2 regions of the Janthinobacterium sp. OK676 genome follow, and region 1 is predicted to be linked to the other one. Evidence: predicted binding sites of a transcription regulator. Region 1 holds the regulator's gene; the other holds the start of a gene.
The links. Region 1 encodes FNR, which switches genes on or off when oxygen is low (the NO sensors DNR and NnrR bind a similar motif). Its sites were predicted from a motif close to TTGATNNNNATCAA; they were not measured.
Positions count from the first base shown of each region.

Region 2: a site for FNR is predicted at 2,756-2,769, ahead of BLU39_RS26555 (universal stress protein). Genes of this name have one in related genera too.

Region 1 covers NZ_FNHA01000018.1:62,609-70,417, forward strand. The annotation lists gene ccoO (cytochrome-c oxidase, cbb3-type subunit II) at 1-462, shown strand, start outside; gene BLU39_RS26870 (cbb3-type cytochrome oxidase subunit 3) at 464-664, shown strand; gene ccoP (cytochrome-c oxidase, cbb3-type subunit III) at 657-1,577, shown strand; gene ccoG (cytochrome c oxidase accessory protein CcoG) at 1,582-2,964, shown strand; gene BLU39_RS26885 (FixH family protein) at 3,111-3,635, shown strand; gene fnr (fumarate/nitrate reduction transcriptional regulator Fnr) at 3,639-4,397, opposite strand; gene BLU39_RS26895 (response regulator) at 4,637-7,711, shown strand; partial or broken gene BLU39_RS29110 (IS110 family transposase) at 7,735-7,809, opposite strand, start outside.
Region 2 covers NZ_FNHA01000017.1:87,420-95,228, reverse strand. The annotation lists partial or broken rRNA gene BLU39_RS26570 (16S ribosomal RNA) at 1-159, opposite strand, end outside; gene BLU39_RS26565 (enoyl-CoA hydratase) at 532-1,308, opposite strand; gene BLU39_RS26560 (MFS transporter) at 1,385-2,686, shown strand; gene BLU39_RS26555 (universal stress protein) at 2,824-3,261, shown strand; gene BLU39_RS26550 (murein transglycosylase A) at 3,294-4,289, opposite strand; gene BLU39_RS28760 (hypothetical protein) at 4,573-4,719, shown strand; gene apaG (Co2+/Mg2+ efflux protein ApaG) at 4,744-5,118, opposite strand; gene rpe (ribulose-phosphate 3-epimerase) at 5,285-5,959, shown strand; gene BLU39_RS26535 (phosphoglycolate phosphatase) at 5,959-6,675, shown strand; gene trpE (anthranilate synthase component I) at 6,922-7,809, shown strand, end outside.

The sequences.
Region 1 (7,809 bases):
CCGCTGCGCCTGGCGGGCCGCGACATCTACGTGCGCGAAGGCTGCTACAACTGCCACTCGCAGATGGTGCGTCCGCTGCGCGCGGAAACGGAACGCTATGGCCACTATTCGGTCGCCGGCGAGTTCGTCTACGACCGTCCGTTCCAGTGGGGTTCCAAGCGCACGGGCCCCGACCTGGCCCGCGTGGGCGCCCGCTACAGCGATGAATGGCACCGCACGCACTTGAACAACCCGCGCGACGTGGTGCCCGAGTCGAACATGCCGGCCTATCCATGGCTGGCGAAGACCAAACTGGTGCCCGACGAGATCATGCCGAAGATGCGCGCCCTGAAACGCCTGGGCCAGCCGTACAGCGATGAAGAGATCGCCGCCGGCCCCGCGCAGCTGCAGGACAAGACGGAAGAAGACGCCCTGGTCGCCTATCTGCAAGGCCTCGGTACATTAATCAAAACAAGGAATTAGCATGGCAATCGAAAACCTGTTTGACAGCGCCAGCAGCGTCATGACGGTGGTTTCCTTTATGACGTTCGTGGGCATCCTGTGGTGGACTTTCAGCCGCAGCAATGGCGACTTCGATGCGGCGGCACGCCTGCCGTTCGCCGACGAGGCGCTCGACTATCCGGCCGATGCCGCGCCGGCACAAGGGGAGCGCAACCATGGCTGACTTTACCAACGGCTTCTGGAATATCTACATCGTCGTGCTGTCCCTGCTGGGCATCATCGGCTGCGGCGTGCTGCTGTACTCGCAGTCGAAAGTGAAAGTGGCCGCCGGCGCCCCCGCCGACGGCACCACGGGCCACGTCTGGGACGAGGACTTGAAGGAACTCAATACGCCGATGCCGCGCTGGTGGATGTGGCTGTTCTACATCACCATCGTCTTCGCGCTGGCTTACCTGTTCCTGTATCCGGGCCTGGGCACCTATGCCGGCAGCCTGGGCTGGAAATCGACGGGCCAGTACGAGGAAGAACTGAAGAAGGCGGAAGCCGACTACGGTCCTTTGTTCAACAAGTACCTGAGCCAGGACATCAAGACGGTGGCGGCCGATCCGCAGGCACTGGCCATCGGCCAGCGTCTGTTCCTGACCTACTGCGCGCAATGCCACGGTTCGGATGCGCGCGGCAACAAGGGCTTCCCCAACCTGACGGACAAGGACTGGCTGTATGGCGGCGAACCCGACATCATCAAGACCACCATCCTGCACGGCCGCAATGGCCAGATGCCGCCGATGGGCGCCGCCCTGGGCTCCGAAGCGGATGTCGAGAACGTGGCCCATTATGTGCTGAGCCTGTCCGGTTCCACCTCGGACCCCGTCAAGTCCGTGCTGGGCAAGGCCAAGTTCGGCGCCTGCATGGCCTGTCACGGCGCCGATGCGAAGGGCAACCAGATGCTGGGCGCACCGAACCTGACGGACAAGACCTGGCTGTACGGCGGCAGCGCCGATACCATCATGGAAACCGTACGCAAGGGACGCAACAACACCATGCCGGCCTTCAGCGATTTCCTGGGCGAATCCAAGGTACACGTGCTGTCGGCGTATGTCTGGAGCCTGTCGAATTCCCCGACGCCCGTGAAATGATGTAATGGAACCTCAAGTCATCAAGATGTATGCGGCCCGCGAGCAGATCTACCCTCGCGAGGCCAAAGGACGCTACGCTACCTGGCGATGGGTATGCGTATGGCTTACCCAGCTGGCGTTCTACGGCTTGCCGTGGTTGACCTGGAACGGCAGGCAAGCCCTGCTGTTCGACTTGACCACGCGCAAGTTCTACATTTTCGGCGTCGTGCTGTGGCCCCAGGATTTCATCTATCTGGCGGCCCTGCTGATCATCTGTGCGTATTTGTTGTTCCTCGTCACGGCCATTGCCGGGCGGGTGTGGTGCGGGTTTTCTTGCCCGCAAACGGTATACACGGAAATCTTTCTGTGGGTCGAACGCCGCATCGAGGGCACGCGCAGCGCGCGCATGGCCCTCGACAGGCAGGGCCCGTCCGTGCGCAAGGCCTTCAAGAAGACGGCCAAGCACCTGGTATGGGGCGCCATCGCCCTGTGGACGGGCTTTACCTTTGTCGGCTACTTCACGCCGATCAAGGAACTGGCGCGCGAGGTGACCACCCTCAATTTCGGTCCCTGGGAATGGTTCTGGGTCTTGTTCTACAGCCTGGCAACCTACGGCAACGCGGGCTGGCTGCGCGAACAGGTGTGCAAATACATGTGCCCCTACGCGCGCTTCCAGAGCGCCATGTTCGACCAGGACACCCTGATCATCACCTACGATGCCAAGCGCGGCGAACCACGCGGCGCCATGAGCAAGAAGGCCGGCAACAACGACAAGCTGGGCGACTGCATCGATTGCACCCTGTGCGTGCAGGTGTGTCCGACCGGCATCGATATCCGCAACGGCCTGCAGTATGAATGCATCGGCTGCGCCGCCTGCGTCGATGCCTGCAACAGCGTGATGGACAAGGTCGAGCGGCCGCGTGGCCTGATACGCTACAGCACCGACCATGCGATGGAAAACAACTTCAATTCGAAGCAGATCCGCCAGCGCGCCATGCGCCCGCGCGTGCTGATCTACACGTCCATCCTGGCCCTGATCATCATCGCCGTATGTACCTCGCTGGCCCTGCGCACGCCCCTGAAAATGGACGTGATCCGCGACCGCGGTTCAATGGGACGCGAAGTGGAAGACGGCATGATCGAAAACGTCTACCGCCTGCAGATCATGAACACGTCCGAGCAAAGCCAGCATTTCAAGATCAGCGCTTCCGGCTTGCCGGGCCTGACCTTGCTGACGCGCGAAGAAGTGACCTTGCAGCCGACGGAAACGCTGGGCTGGCCGATCCGCCTGCGCGTGCCGCACGGCGTGGGCGAGAAGGGCTCGAACAAGATTGCGATCGAATTGCAATCGCTGGACGACCCGTCGCTGCACGTGCGCGAAAGCGCGGTCTTCATCGTGCCGCGGTGATGTTGATTCGGGGTCGGACCCTCTGGGTCCGACCCCGGTATTTCGCCGTAGGGGTAGCATTCAACATGCGGTAGGTTTACTGTATTTTCAACCCAGAAGCAAAAGCTGGGGACAGACCCAAAGGGCCTGACCCCAAGGAGAACAAAATGTCCGACAGTCTGAAACTGCAAGCCCCCGTTGCCCCGTGGTACAAGCACCGCTGGCCATGGCTGCTGATGATCGGCCCCGGCCTGTCCGTGGTCGTCGGCAGCTTCATGGGCTATATCGCGTTTACGCAGCCCGACGCGCTGGTGGTGGGCGATTATTACAAGCAGGGCAAGGCGATCAACCAGGATTTGAAGCGCGACACGATCGCCAGCGACCTGGCCATGGATACGAGCCTGTCGTATGACGTGGCGCAGGCGCGCCTGAGCGGCTCCGTGCACAGCTTCGGCAAGGCCTATCAGGCTCCTTTGCTCCTGCACCTGGCGCATGCGACCCTGCCGGAAAAGGATATCAAGCTGCTGGTGCGGCCCGATGCGGCCGGCAATTTCTCGGTCGCCCTGCCGATGCTCGAGCGCAGCCGCTGGCAGGTGCTGGTGGAAAACGACAAGCGCGAGTGGCGCCTGTCCGGCATCTGGACCTGGCCCGTGCAACGCAGCATCGCGCTGCGCGCGGATGAAGAGCTATAAAGCTTATTTACACACGTCCGTGCCTGCCGTAATGGCTTTCAGCTTGGCAGGCTGCAAGATCTCGATCTCGCGGTTCGACACGCGCAGCCAGCCTTCCTTCTTGAATTTCGACAATAAACGGCTGACGCTCTCGATGGTCAGGCCCAGGTAGTTGCCGATTTCCTCGCGCGACATGCGCAGCTGGAAATTGCTGCCCGAATAGCCGCGCGCCTCGTAGCGCGACGCCAGGTTGACGATGAAGGCGGCAAAACGCTGCGTCGCCTGCATATTGCCCAGCAACAGCATGACACTTTGCTCGCGCGTGATTTCCTGGCTCATCATGCGGTGGAAATGACGCAGCAGGGTCGGCATATTGCCCAGCAATTGTTCCAGGCTGGAAAACGGGATTTCACACACTTCGCTGTCTTCCAGCGCCACCGCATTACAGTGGTGGCGGTCGGCGCTGATGGCGTCCATGCCCAGCAGTTCGCCGGCCATCTGGAAACCCGTCACCTGCTCTTCGCCACCGGGATTGATCTGATAGGTCTTGAAGTGTCCCAGGCGGATCGCGTACAGGTTCTGGAACGAGTCGCCGATGCGGAACAGCGAGGCGCCGCGCACGATCTTGCGGCGGCGGCCGATGATCTGGTCCAGCCTGTCCATGTCGCCCACATCGAGGCCCATCGGCAGGCACAATTGATGCATGCTGCAGGTCGAGCATCGCGCACGCAACGCTTCCACGGTTACTGTGGGCAAGGTTGGAGTGAGTAGCGCTTCAGTCATGTCGGTACCTTTTAGAAAATGCAACAACAAGTTTACTGCATACAGGGTTGCCGTGTGCCAATTTCACGGTAATTTCGGCGAATAAACGACGTCCAGCCTTTAATTATATGGCAACATCGTCACAAGCCCATGCGGGGAGGGGCATTTGCGCGGTGCCGCTTGCCAAGTTGATGTATTGATAGGAAAATTCCTAACAGCATTATCTGCCGCCTGTGCCGCCCGGTACTGAAAAGGAAATCATGAAGCCTCTCGGCATCAAAGCAAAAGTCGCGCTGGCCACCAGCCTGACCTCGATCGCCATGATCGCGCTGGTCACCATGATCCAGGTGCGGCACATGCGCGACGACTTCACGCGAGTACTGCTGAGCCAGCAGTCTTCCCTGATCAGCCGCACCGCAGCCGAGCTCGACGACAAACTGGGCATGCTGCTGCAGATCGTCACCCTGACGGCCAGGCAGCAGCCGCCGGAATTGATCGCCCAGCCGGCCCAATTGCGCGAATACTATTCGCGCCGCTCGATGCTGGTGCTGTTCGACGACGTGCTGGTGCTCGATGCGCAGGGCGCTGTCGTGGCCGACATGCCGGAAGTGGCGGGGCGCGCCGGCATCAACGTCGCCGAGCGCGAGTATTTCCAGACCGTCCTGCGCACGCGCCAGCCCATGATCACGGAACCCATGCTGGGCAAGTCGAGCGGCATGCCCATCGTGCAGATGGTGGCGCCCGTGCTGGCCGCCGATGGCCAGGTGGCCGGCGTGGTGATCGGCGTGCTGCGCCTGTACAAGGACAATCTGCTGGGACGTCTGCGCACGGAAAAGATCGGCAAGAGCGGCTATTACTTCATCCTCACGCGCGGCGCCGTGCCGCGCTACGTGCTGTACCCCGATACCAGCCGCTTGTTGCAGCCGCGCCAGCCGAACGCCAACCCGACCACCACCCAGCTATTGAAGGAAGATGGCGAAGGCAGCATGGTCAGCACCAACAGCCGCGGCGTCACGGCCGTCAACAGCTTCAAGCGCCTGAAATCGGTGAACTGGCTGCTGGCCGCCTCGCTGCCCGTCGACGACGCCTTCGAACCGTTCGACGGCGTGCTGTACCGGCTGGTGCTGTGGAGCATCCTCGCCTCGCTGCTGGCCGCTGCCGTTCTGGGCTGGGTCACCGTGCGCCTGCTGTCGCCGCTGGTGCGTTTGCGCGACACCCTGCTGGCCCTGCGCACCAGCGGCAGCCGTTTCACCCCCGTGCCGGTGCGGCAGCGCGACGAGATCGGCGAACTGACGGAAGCGTTCAACGGCCTGATGAGCGAACGCGACCGCCTGCAGCAGGAACTCGAATCGCGCGCGGCCGAGCTGGAGCAGGAGCGCGACCGGGCCGAGGCGGCCAACCGCGCGAAGAGCGATTTCGTGGCCAACATGAGCCATGAAATCCGCACGCCCCTCAATGCCGTGCTGGGCATGGTGTATTTGCTGGGCAATACCAAGCTCGATACGGAACAGCGCAAGTATCTGACCATGGTGCGCGTGGCGGGCCAGTCGCTGCTGGGCATCCTCAACGACGTGCTCGACTATTCGAAGATCGAGGCGCGCCGCATGGAATTGTCGCCCGTCGAATTCGACCTCGACGAAGTCATGAATACCCTGGCCACGACGATGACGATGAATGCGGGCGAAAAGGAGCTGGAACTGGCCATCGCCGTCGAGCCCGACGTGCCGCGGCGCCTCGTGGGCGACGCCCAGCGCCTGCAGCAGATTCTCGTCAACCTGGCCGGCAATGCCATCAAATTTACCGAGAACGGCGAAGTGGTGGTGGCCGTCAGCCTGGCCGAAAGCGAAAACGGCCGCGCCTGGCTGCGCTTCGAAGTGCGCGACACGGGCATCGGCATGACGGAATTGCAGCAACAGCAGCTGTTTGCCGCGTTTTCGCAGGGCGACCAGAGCATCACGCGGCGCTTCGGCGGCACGGGCCTGGGCCTGGCCATCAGCAAGCAGCTGATCCACATGATGGGCGGCGACATCGCCGTCGCCAGCAGCGAAGGCAAGGGCAGCCGCTTCTGGTTCAGCGTGCCCTTCGAGATGCTGGCGCAACCGGCCGAAACGCGGCGCACGCCGGCGCTGGGACAGCTGCGCCTGCTGGTGGCCGACGACAACCGCACCACGCGCGAACTGATCGTGAAACTGATCGAGGCGTGGGGCTGGCTGGCCGACGAAGTGGACTCCGGCTTTGCCGCCATCGAACTGTACCGCGAGCGCCTGGCGCAGCAGCAACCGTACGATGTCGTGCTGGCCGACTGGCACATGCCCGTCATGGACGGCCTGGCCACGGCCAAGGCCATCCGCCAGGCGGCCAGCGGCCAGCGCCAGCCCATCGTGGTGATGGTCAACGCCTTCGCCCGCAATCACCTCGAGGAAATCTCCAGCGCGGCCGAGGCCGACGTCGTGCTGATGAAACCGATCACGGGATCGAGCCTGTTCGACGCCCTGCACCAGGCGCTGATCACGAAGAACGACGGCGGCGAGCAGCGCATCCTGCACCAGCCGCTGGGCACGGAACTGGCCGGCGTGCATTTCCTGCTGGTGGAAGACAATCATTTGAACCAGGCCGTGGCGCGCGGCATCCTCGAACACATGGGCGCCACCCTGGACGTGGTGGGCGACGGCTTGCAGGCCGTGGAGCGGCTGCGCACGGAAGCGCTGCGCTACGACATCGTGCTGATGGACATGCAGATGCCCGTCATGGACGGCTTCAGCGCCACCCACATCATCCGCACGGAACTGCGCCTGAGCCTGCCCGTGATCGCCATGACGGCCGGCGTGCTGGCGTCCGAACGCGAGCGCTGCATGACGGCCGGCATCAGCGATTTCATCGCCAAGCCCGTCGTGGTGGAAGAGATGATGGAAGTCATCCTGCGCCACCTGCCCAAGCGCCCGCCAGTGCAGGCGGCCGAACCGGCGCGCGTCGCCGATGAGGAAGTGTTTTCCATGGCGCCGCTGATGCGCGTGATGGGACGCGACGCGAAGGGGCGCGGCGTGCTGCGGCGCATGGTCGAAGACGCGCTGAACAAGGGCATGACGCCCGTGCGCGACGCAGAAGCGGCGTTGCAGGCCGGCCGCCACAGCGACGTGGCGCGCATCCTGCACAGCGTGCGCGGCTCCGTGGGCACCCTGGGCACGAAACGCCTGATCCGCGCCGCGTTCGCCACCGAGGAAGCCATCGATGCGGGGCGCCTGGACGAGGTGCCGGCGCTGCTGGCGCACGCGGCGCAGGAACTGGAACTGGCGCTGGCGGCGGCGGCGGATTGGTTGTCGAGGCTGAAGGATTAAAAGGGTAGATACTGTTATCCCCGTCAAGCGGCGTGCAAGGTCGGATCAAATATTTTTCCCGACCTGAGCACGCCGAATGCCACGTGCACCAGCTTGCG
Region 2 (7,809 bases), on a different contig from region 1:
AACTTTCGCTACGTTATCCCCCACTCCAGGGTACGTTCCGATATATTACTCACCCGTTCGCCACTCGCCACCAGAGCAAGCTCCGTGCTGCCGTTCGACTTGCATGTGTAAGGCATGCCGCCAGCGTTCAATCTGAGCCAGGATCAAACTCTTCAGTTTAATCTCTGTTACTTTGCCGTTTTACCGGCACCGTCATTGCTGACGGGTCGCTCACTCAAAAAACTGACAGGCTACTTCCGAAGAAGTATCCTATTTCATTATTTCTTGTGAACATTTGATATTTTAAGTTAGACGCCAATCCGAAGATTGACGCTGCACTTACATCAAATGCCCACACTTATCGACTGTTAATTGTTAAAGAACTGTATTCGGTTACTGCTTTCGCGCTATCGACAAAGCGTTGTGTTTGTCAGCTGCGAAGAAGGAAGAGTATGAAGCGTTTGCAGCATTTCGTCAACCTTCTTTTGCTCCCCGTTTTTACTCTGCAACACCATGTTTTGTGTGCGTCGTTTTGCGAGGAGGCGAATCATATCAAAGACCGTCGAAGTTTGGCAAGCGCTTTTCCAGGAAAGCATGCATGCCTTCTTTTTGTGCAGGCGTACCGAAAGCAGCCTGGAACAAGCGGCGCTCGTAGGCGACGCCATCGGTCAAGGTGGTTTCAAAGGCGCGGTTGACGCAATCCTTGATCATCATGGCAACCGAGGTCGGCATGGCGGCGATGGTCTTGGCGGCGGCCAGGGTTTCTTCCAGCAATTTATCGGCCGGCACCACGCGCGACACGAGGCCGATGCGTTCCGCCTCGGCGGCATCGATGGTGCGCGCCGTCAGCAGCAGGTCCATGGCCTTGGCCTTGCCAATGGCGCGCGGCAAACGCTGCGTACCGCCCGCGCCCGGCGTGACGCCAACCTTGATTTCCGGCTGGCCGAACTTGGCGCTGTCGGCGGCGATCAGGAAATCGCACATCATGGCCAGTTCGCAACCGCCACCGAGCGCATAGCCGGCCACCGCGCCCACCACGGGTTTGCGCACGCGCAGGATATGCTCCCAGTTGCGGCTGATGTAGCCCTGGGTATAGGTGTCTGGATAGGTATAGTCGGCCATGGCGGCGATGTCGGCACCGGCGGCAAACGCTTTTTCGCTGCCCGTGAGTACGATGCAGCCGATATTATCATCCGCATCGAACTTCAGCAAGGCGTCGCCCAGCTCATTCATCATGTTCTCATTCAATGCATTGAGCGCCTTGGGGCGGTTCAGGCGGATGACCGCCACTTTGTCCTGGATGTCGATGATCAGGTCTTCGTATTGCATGGTGTCTCCTCTCGATGAACGGTGCAACGATTGTAGCGGCTAACGGCAGCGGCGCGGCAGGTGCGCTGCTATTATTGTGAGCCCGATCTTTTTTATCGAGCAGCATATTTTTTCTTCCTTCTTCCAGTATTGCGCCCGTTACCTGCGCGGCGACGGCAGCGCCGCCAGCGTCAATTTTCGCCGCCTGTGGTTCAGCAACGGCCTCAATTGCTTCGGCGCCCAGATCACCTCGCTGGCCCTGCCACTGTGCGCGGTGCTCTTGCTGCATGCGACGCCGGAACAGATGGGCGTGCTGGTCGCGCTGCAGGCGCTGCCGTTCGCCCTCTTCGGCTTGCCCGTCGGCGTGCTGCTGGACCGGCGCAGCAAGCACCCGATCATGCTGTTCAGCGAAAGCATGTCGGGCCTGGCCCTGGCCAGCGTGGCCGTGGCCTACTGGTGCGGCGTGCTGTCGATGCCATGGTTATATATAGTGGGCTTCATCATCGGCACGGGCTTCGTCGTCGGTGGCGGCGCCGAACAGGTGTTTCTGACCTTCCTCGTGGGCCGCGACGGCTTGATCGATGCGCAATCGAAATTTGCCGCCACCGAATCGGCTTCGCGCCTGATCGGTCCCGGCCTGGCCGGCGTGCTCGTGCAAGTGCTGTCGGCGCCCGTCGCCATCCTGTGCACGGCGTGCGGCTATCTGGTTTCCGTCTTCAATCTGCGCGCCATGAGCGTGCGCGACCCGCGCCCCGCGCCGTCAAGCAAGCACGCTTTGCGCGACATCGCCGACGGCTTGCTGTTCGTCTGGCGCGAACCGCTGCTGCGCGCGCTGGCCTGGGGCGCCGGCATCTGGCATTTCCTGTTTTACGCCAGCATGGCCTTGACGGTACTGTTCGCCACGCGCGACCTGGGCATGAGCCCCGGCGTGTTGGGCATGACGCAAATGCTCGGCGGCGCCGGCGTCCTGCTCAGCGCTTTCATTGTCAAGCCGTTGACCAGGCGCTATGGCACGGGCCGCACCATCCTCATCGGCTTGGCCTCCACGTCCGTGTGTTTTGCCCTGACGCCGACGATTCCCGCCGCGCTGTTCGGTAGCGCAGCGGCCAGCGCCGTCGCCTATGCCGTTCTGATGTTCTTTTTCGATTGCGGCGTGATGCTGTTCTTTATTCCCTACCTGGGCTTGCGCCAGAAGGTTACGCCCGACCCCATGCTGGGCCGCATGACGTCGACCATGCGCTTCCTGACGGTGGCCACGGCGCCGCTGGGCGCGCTGGCCGCCGGCTGGGTAGCAGAACATTTTGGCGTGCGCAATGGCCTCGCTTGCATCGCGGCAGGCAGCATCGTGTTGACGGTGGCCATGGTGTGGGGCACGCCGCTGCGTAGAGTGCGCACCTGAAGCGGTGAACGGGAATACACTGGCAAAAGATTGCCTTGGCGACACTATTCACGCCAAAGCCTGTGAGGTTTGATTTATATCAAGGTTTTAATTGATGTAAATCCATAAGCTGTCTTACATCACTTGAGGAGCACGCTATGTTTAACACCATCTTATTTCCCACCGACGGCTCGCCGTTGTCCGACAAAGCCGCCGAGACCGCCCTCGCCTTCGCCCAATTGAACAAGGCCAAGCTGGTCGCCATCAGCGTGGTGCAACCGTTCCCGTTCTCGCCGATGGCGGACGGCGGCATCGTGCTCGACGCCAGCCTGTATGAACAGCAGATGCAGGAAGCGTCGCAACGCGCCATCGACAAGATCGGCGCAGCGGCGCGCGCCGCCGGCGTGCCTTTCGAAGGCGTGGTCGCCGTGTCGCCGAGCCCGCACGATGAAATCGTCAATGCGGCGCAGACCTACCATTGCGACATCATCCTGATGGCCTCGCATGGCCGCAAGGGTTTGAACAAGCTGTTCGTGGGCAGCGAAACGCAAAAAGTGCTGGCCCACACCCATTTACCCGTGATGGTCTTGCGCTAAGTCACACCTCGAACTGCCCGGCGACGCTTTCCCTAGCGCGCCGGCGCCTGCTTCGGCAACAACACCCACACGGCGCCGCTCTGCTTCATGCGGCCCGCATTCTCGGCCGCTTCCGCGCCAAAGCCAAAGAAATAATCGACACGGATAGGCCCGCGAATGGCGCCGCCCGTATCCTGCGCCATCACCAGGCGCTGCATGGGAATCTCGCTATTGGCTTGCGTGGTGGCCAAAAACACGGGTGCGCCCAGCGGCAAAAAGCGCGAATCGATGGCCACCGAGCGCTGCGGCGTCAGCGGCACGCCCAGCGCACCCTTCGGCCCCACTTTCGGGTCGGGCAGGCGCTCTTCCTTGAAGAACACATAGCTGGGATTGGCGTTGAACAACTCATCCTTGCGCGTGGGATGGCCAGCGATCCACGCCTTGATGCCTTGCGCGGACGCCTGGCTCAGGGTCAGTTCGCCCTTGTCGACCAGGTAGCGGCCGATCGATTTGTACGGATGGCCGTTCTGGTCCGCATACGCCACGCGCACGGTTTCCTGCGTATCGGTCAGCTGCACGCGCCCGGATCCCTGCACTTGCAGGAAGAAGGCCTCGACTTCGTCATCCACCCACAGCAATTCCTTGCCCGTGACGGACGTGGCGCGTTCGATGTCGGCGCGCGTCGCGTACGGCACCACCTTCTTGCCGACCAGCTTGCCACGCAAGCGCATGTTTTTCAGTTCCGGATACACGCCGGACAAATCCACCGAGACGAGGTCGTCGGGCACCTTGTACAGCGGTGTCTGGTATGGACCGCCCCGCTTGCGCGCACCGTGCAGCAGCGGTTCGTAATAGCCGGTCACGAGGCCGGTGCTGGCGCCATCGGCCGTGATGACTTGATTGGGCACGAAGAAGGTCTCGAAGAACAGGCGGATGGCCTTGTCGCTATCGGCATTCACCTGGCGCGCGATCGTGCACGATTCCTTCCAGTCCGGACGTTTCACCAGCACGCCGCACGAGGCCATGAAGGCGGGCCAGGCGGCGCGCATGTCATCGCGTGCCCAGCCTGGCAAGGCGGCAAACTTGGCGGGCACGAAGGTGGGCGCCGCCACATCCGCGGCATCCTTGGCGTCGGCAGGCTTGGCCGGAACCGGCCTGACGACGGTCGGGGCGATGGGCGGCGCCTTGCCAGTCGCGGCGACCGGCTCCGCCGGCGGCGTGGTACAGGCGGACAACGCAAGCGCGACGGCGCCGATTGAAACGGGTAGACTACCGCGTGTCAACAGACGGCGGGTAAATACTAAGCTGCGGGTAAATAACATAGGGGTGCGTATGTGGATCTTGATGATAGAGGCGCTGGTGGCGTTCTTCTTGCTGGCATTTATAGTCTGGTGGACCATGTATTCGGGTAAAAAACCCGCACCGCCTGCACGCAAGCAGCTCGGCGAAGAACAGGACAGCACCGAAAAACTGAAGTAAGGGGCGCAAGCCCCCGGCGTTGCGTCAATGCAGGGTGCGCGGCACGGACAGCACGAACTCGGGAATCGGCGCTTCGAACCGATGGCCATCTTCGGCCACGCAGAAATACTCGCCGTGCATCGAGCCTTGCGGCGTGCCCAGCATGGTACCGCTCGTGTATTCGAACTGCTCGCCCGGCTGCAGCAGCGGCTGGTGGCCGACGGCGCCCAGGCCGCGCACCTCTTCCACTTTGTTGTTCGCATCCGTGATGACCCAGTGGCGCGAAATCAGCTGCGCGCCAGCCGTGCCCGTGTTGACGACGCGGATCGTGTAGCTGAACACGTGCCGCCCCTGGTCCGGTGCCGATTGCTCGGGCAGGTATTGCGTCTTGACCGTTACCGTAAATTCATAAGTCGCCATCGTCATTCCTATTCAGACATTGCCAGTCGTATTGTGTGTCGCGCGCGACGCATAGACCATCGCGCGATGCGTATTCCGTGTTTCATCGTGCTTCAATAAGGCATGGCAGCGGCGTCAAGCGTAAAATAGCGCATCTTCGCATTTTCTATCCTTTGGCTACTCCACCATGACTACATTCCGTATCGCTCCCAGCATCCTGTCCGCCGACTTTGCCCGCCTGGGCGAGGAAGTGCGCAACGTCGTTACCGCCGGCGCCGACATCATCCACTTCGACGTGATGGACAATCACTATGTGCCGAACCTGACCATCGGCCCGCTGGTGTGCGAAGCGATCCGCCCGCACGTACAAGTACCCATCGACGTGCACCTGATGGTCAAGCCTGTCGATCGCATTATCCCGGATTTCGCCAAGGCTGGCGCGAACATCATCACCTTTCACCCGGAAGCGTCGGATCACGTCGACCGTTCCTTGCAGCTGATCCGCGACAATGGCTGCAAATCGGGCCTGGTATTCAACCCGGGCACGCCGCTGCACTACCTGGAACACGTGATGGACAAGATCGACATCATCCTGATCATGTCCGTCAATCCAGGCTTCGGCGGCCAGTCCTTCATTCCGCAAGCGCTGAAGAAAATCGCCGAAGCGCGCCGCATGATCGACGAATCGGGCCGTGACATCATGCTGGAAGTCGATGGCGGCATCAAGATCGACAACATCGCCGCCGCCGCTGCCGCCGGCGCCGACACCTTTGTCGCCGGTTCGGCCATCTTCGGCAAGCCCGACTACAAAGCCGTCATCGACGCCATGCGCGCCGAGCTGGCAGCCGTCAAGGGCGCCTGATGCAAGCGGGCACGGTGAAAGACCACGTACTGGCCGGCGTGCGCGCCGCCATCATCGACCTCGATGGCACGATGCTCGACACCGTGCCCGATTTCCATGTCGCCATCAACGGCATGCGCGCCGAACTGGGCCTGGCGCCCATCAGCGCCGACGCCATCAAGCTGATGGTCGGCAAGGGCTCGGAAAACCTGATCCGCACCGTGCTGGCCCTCGACTTCGACGCGGCCGGCGTGGAACAGCGCTTCGAGCAGGCGATGGACGGCTACCAGCGCCACTACCTGGCCATCAATGGCCAGTTCAGCACCCTGTACCCGGACGTGGAAGCGGGGCTGGCGGCGATGAAGGCGGCGGGCTTGCGCCTGGCCTGCGTCACCAACAAGCCGATCGCCTTCGCCCTGCCCTTGCTGAAACAGAAAAACCTGGACCAGTATTTCGAGATCGTCTACGGCGGCGATTCGCTGCCCAGGAAGAAACCGGACCCGATGCCGCTGCTGCAAGTGTGCGCGGACTTCGATCTGGCGCCCGCCAAAGTGGTGGCCATCGGCGACTCATCGAACGACGCGCAAGCGGCCAGGGCTGCGGCTTGTCCCGTATTGACCGTACCGTATGGCTACAACCACGGACACTCTATACACGAGACCGATTCCGATGGTATAGTAAATACGCTGCTCGAAGCGGCGCATTTTATTAGCATGCACAACAGACCAGCATACTGACCAAACCCAACACCATATCGTGAACACGTTTCTCATCAAAAAACACAATGTCACCCAAACCGGCTCGATTGAGGCCTGGCTTTGGCGACGCTGGCAATCCTGGCAGGCCTGAGGGCCGAGCCGTGTAAGATTGCTGTCGGCTGCACGCGCGCATTTGCGTACCGCATGCACCGGCAGGTTTTTTGATAACCCACCGCAGGGCTAGTGCATCGTGCACACGCGTACCCTGGCGGCATGGAGAGACACATGACCGAACTCGAATTCAAATCGCTGGGCCAGCAAGGCTACAACCGCATCCCCCTGATCGCAGAAGCCTTCGCCGACCTGGAAACCCCGCTCACGCTGTACCTGAAACTGGCGCAAACCCAGCAAGGCGGCAAGAATACCTTCTTGCTCGAATCCGTCGTCGGCGGCGAACGCTTCGGCCGCTATTCCTTCATCGGCTTGCCCGCCACGACTGTGTTGCGCAGCTACGGCAGCCACACGGAAATCGTCAAGAACGGCGTCGTGATCGAAGAGCATGAAGGCAATCCGCTCGACTTCATCGAACAGTACCAGTCGCGCTTCAAGGTCGCCCTGCGCCCCGGCATGCCGCGCTTCTGCGGCGGCCTGGCCGGCTACTTCGGCTACGACACCGTGCGCCACATCGAGAAAAAGCTGGCCGGCGGCGCGCCGAAGGATGACCTGAACCTGCCCGACATCCAGCTGATGGTAACGGAGGAACTGGCCGTCATCGACAACCTGTCCGGCAAACTCTACCTGATCGTCTACGCCGACACGTCGCAGCCCGAGTCGTTCAGCAAAGCGCGCCAGCGCCTGAAGGACTTGCGCATGATGCTGCGCCGCGGCGTCGATGCGCCCGTCACCAGCGCCTCCGTGCGCACGGAAACCATCCGCGATTTTGCCAAGGAAGACTACCTGAAGGCCGTCGCCAAGGCGCACGAATACGTGATGGCCGGCGACTTGATGCAGGTGCAGATCGGCCAGCGCATCCGCAAGCCGTATGTCGACTCGCCGCTGACCCTGTACCGCGCCCTGCGTTCGCTCAATCCGTCGCCGTATATGTACTTCTATAATTTCGGCGACATGCAGATCATCGGCGCCTCGCCCGAGATTTTGGTGCGCAACGAGAAC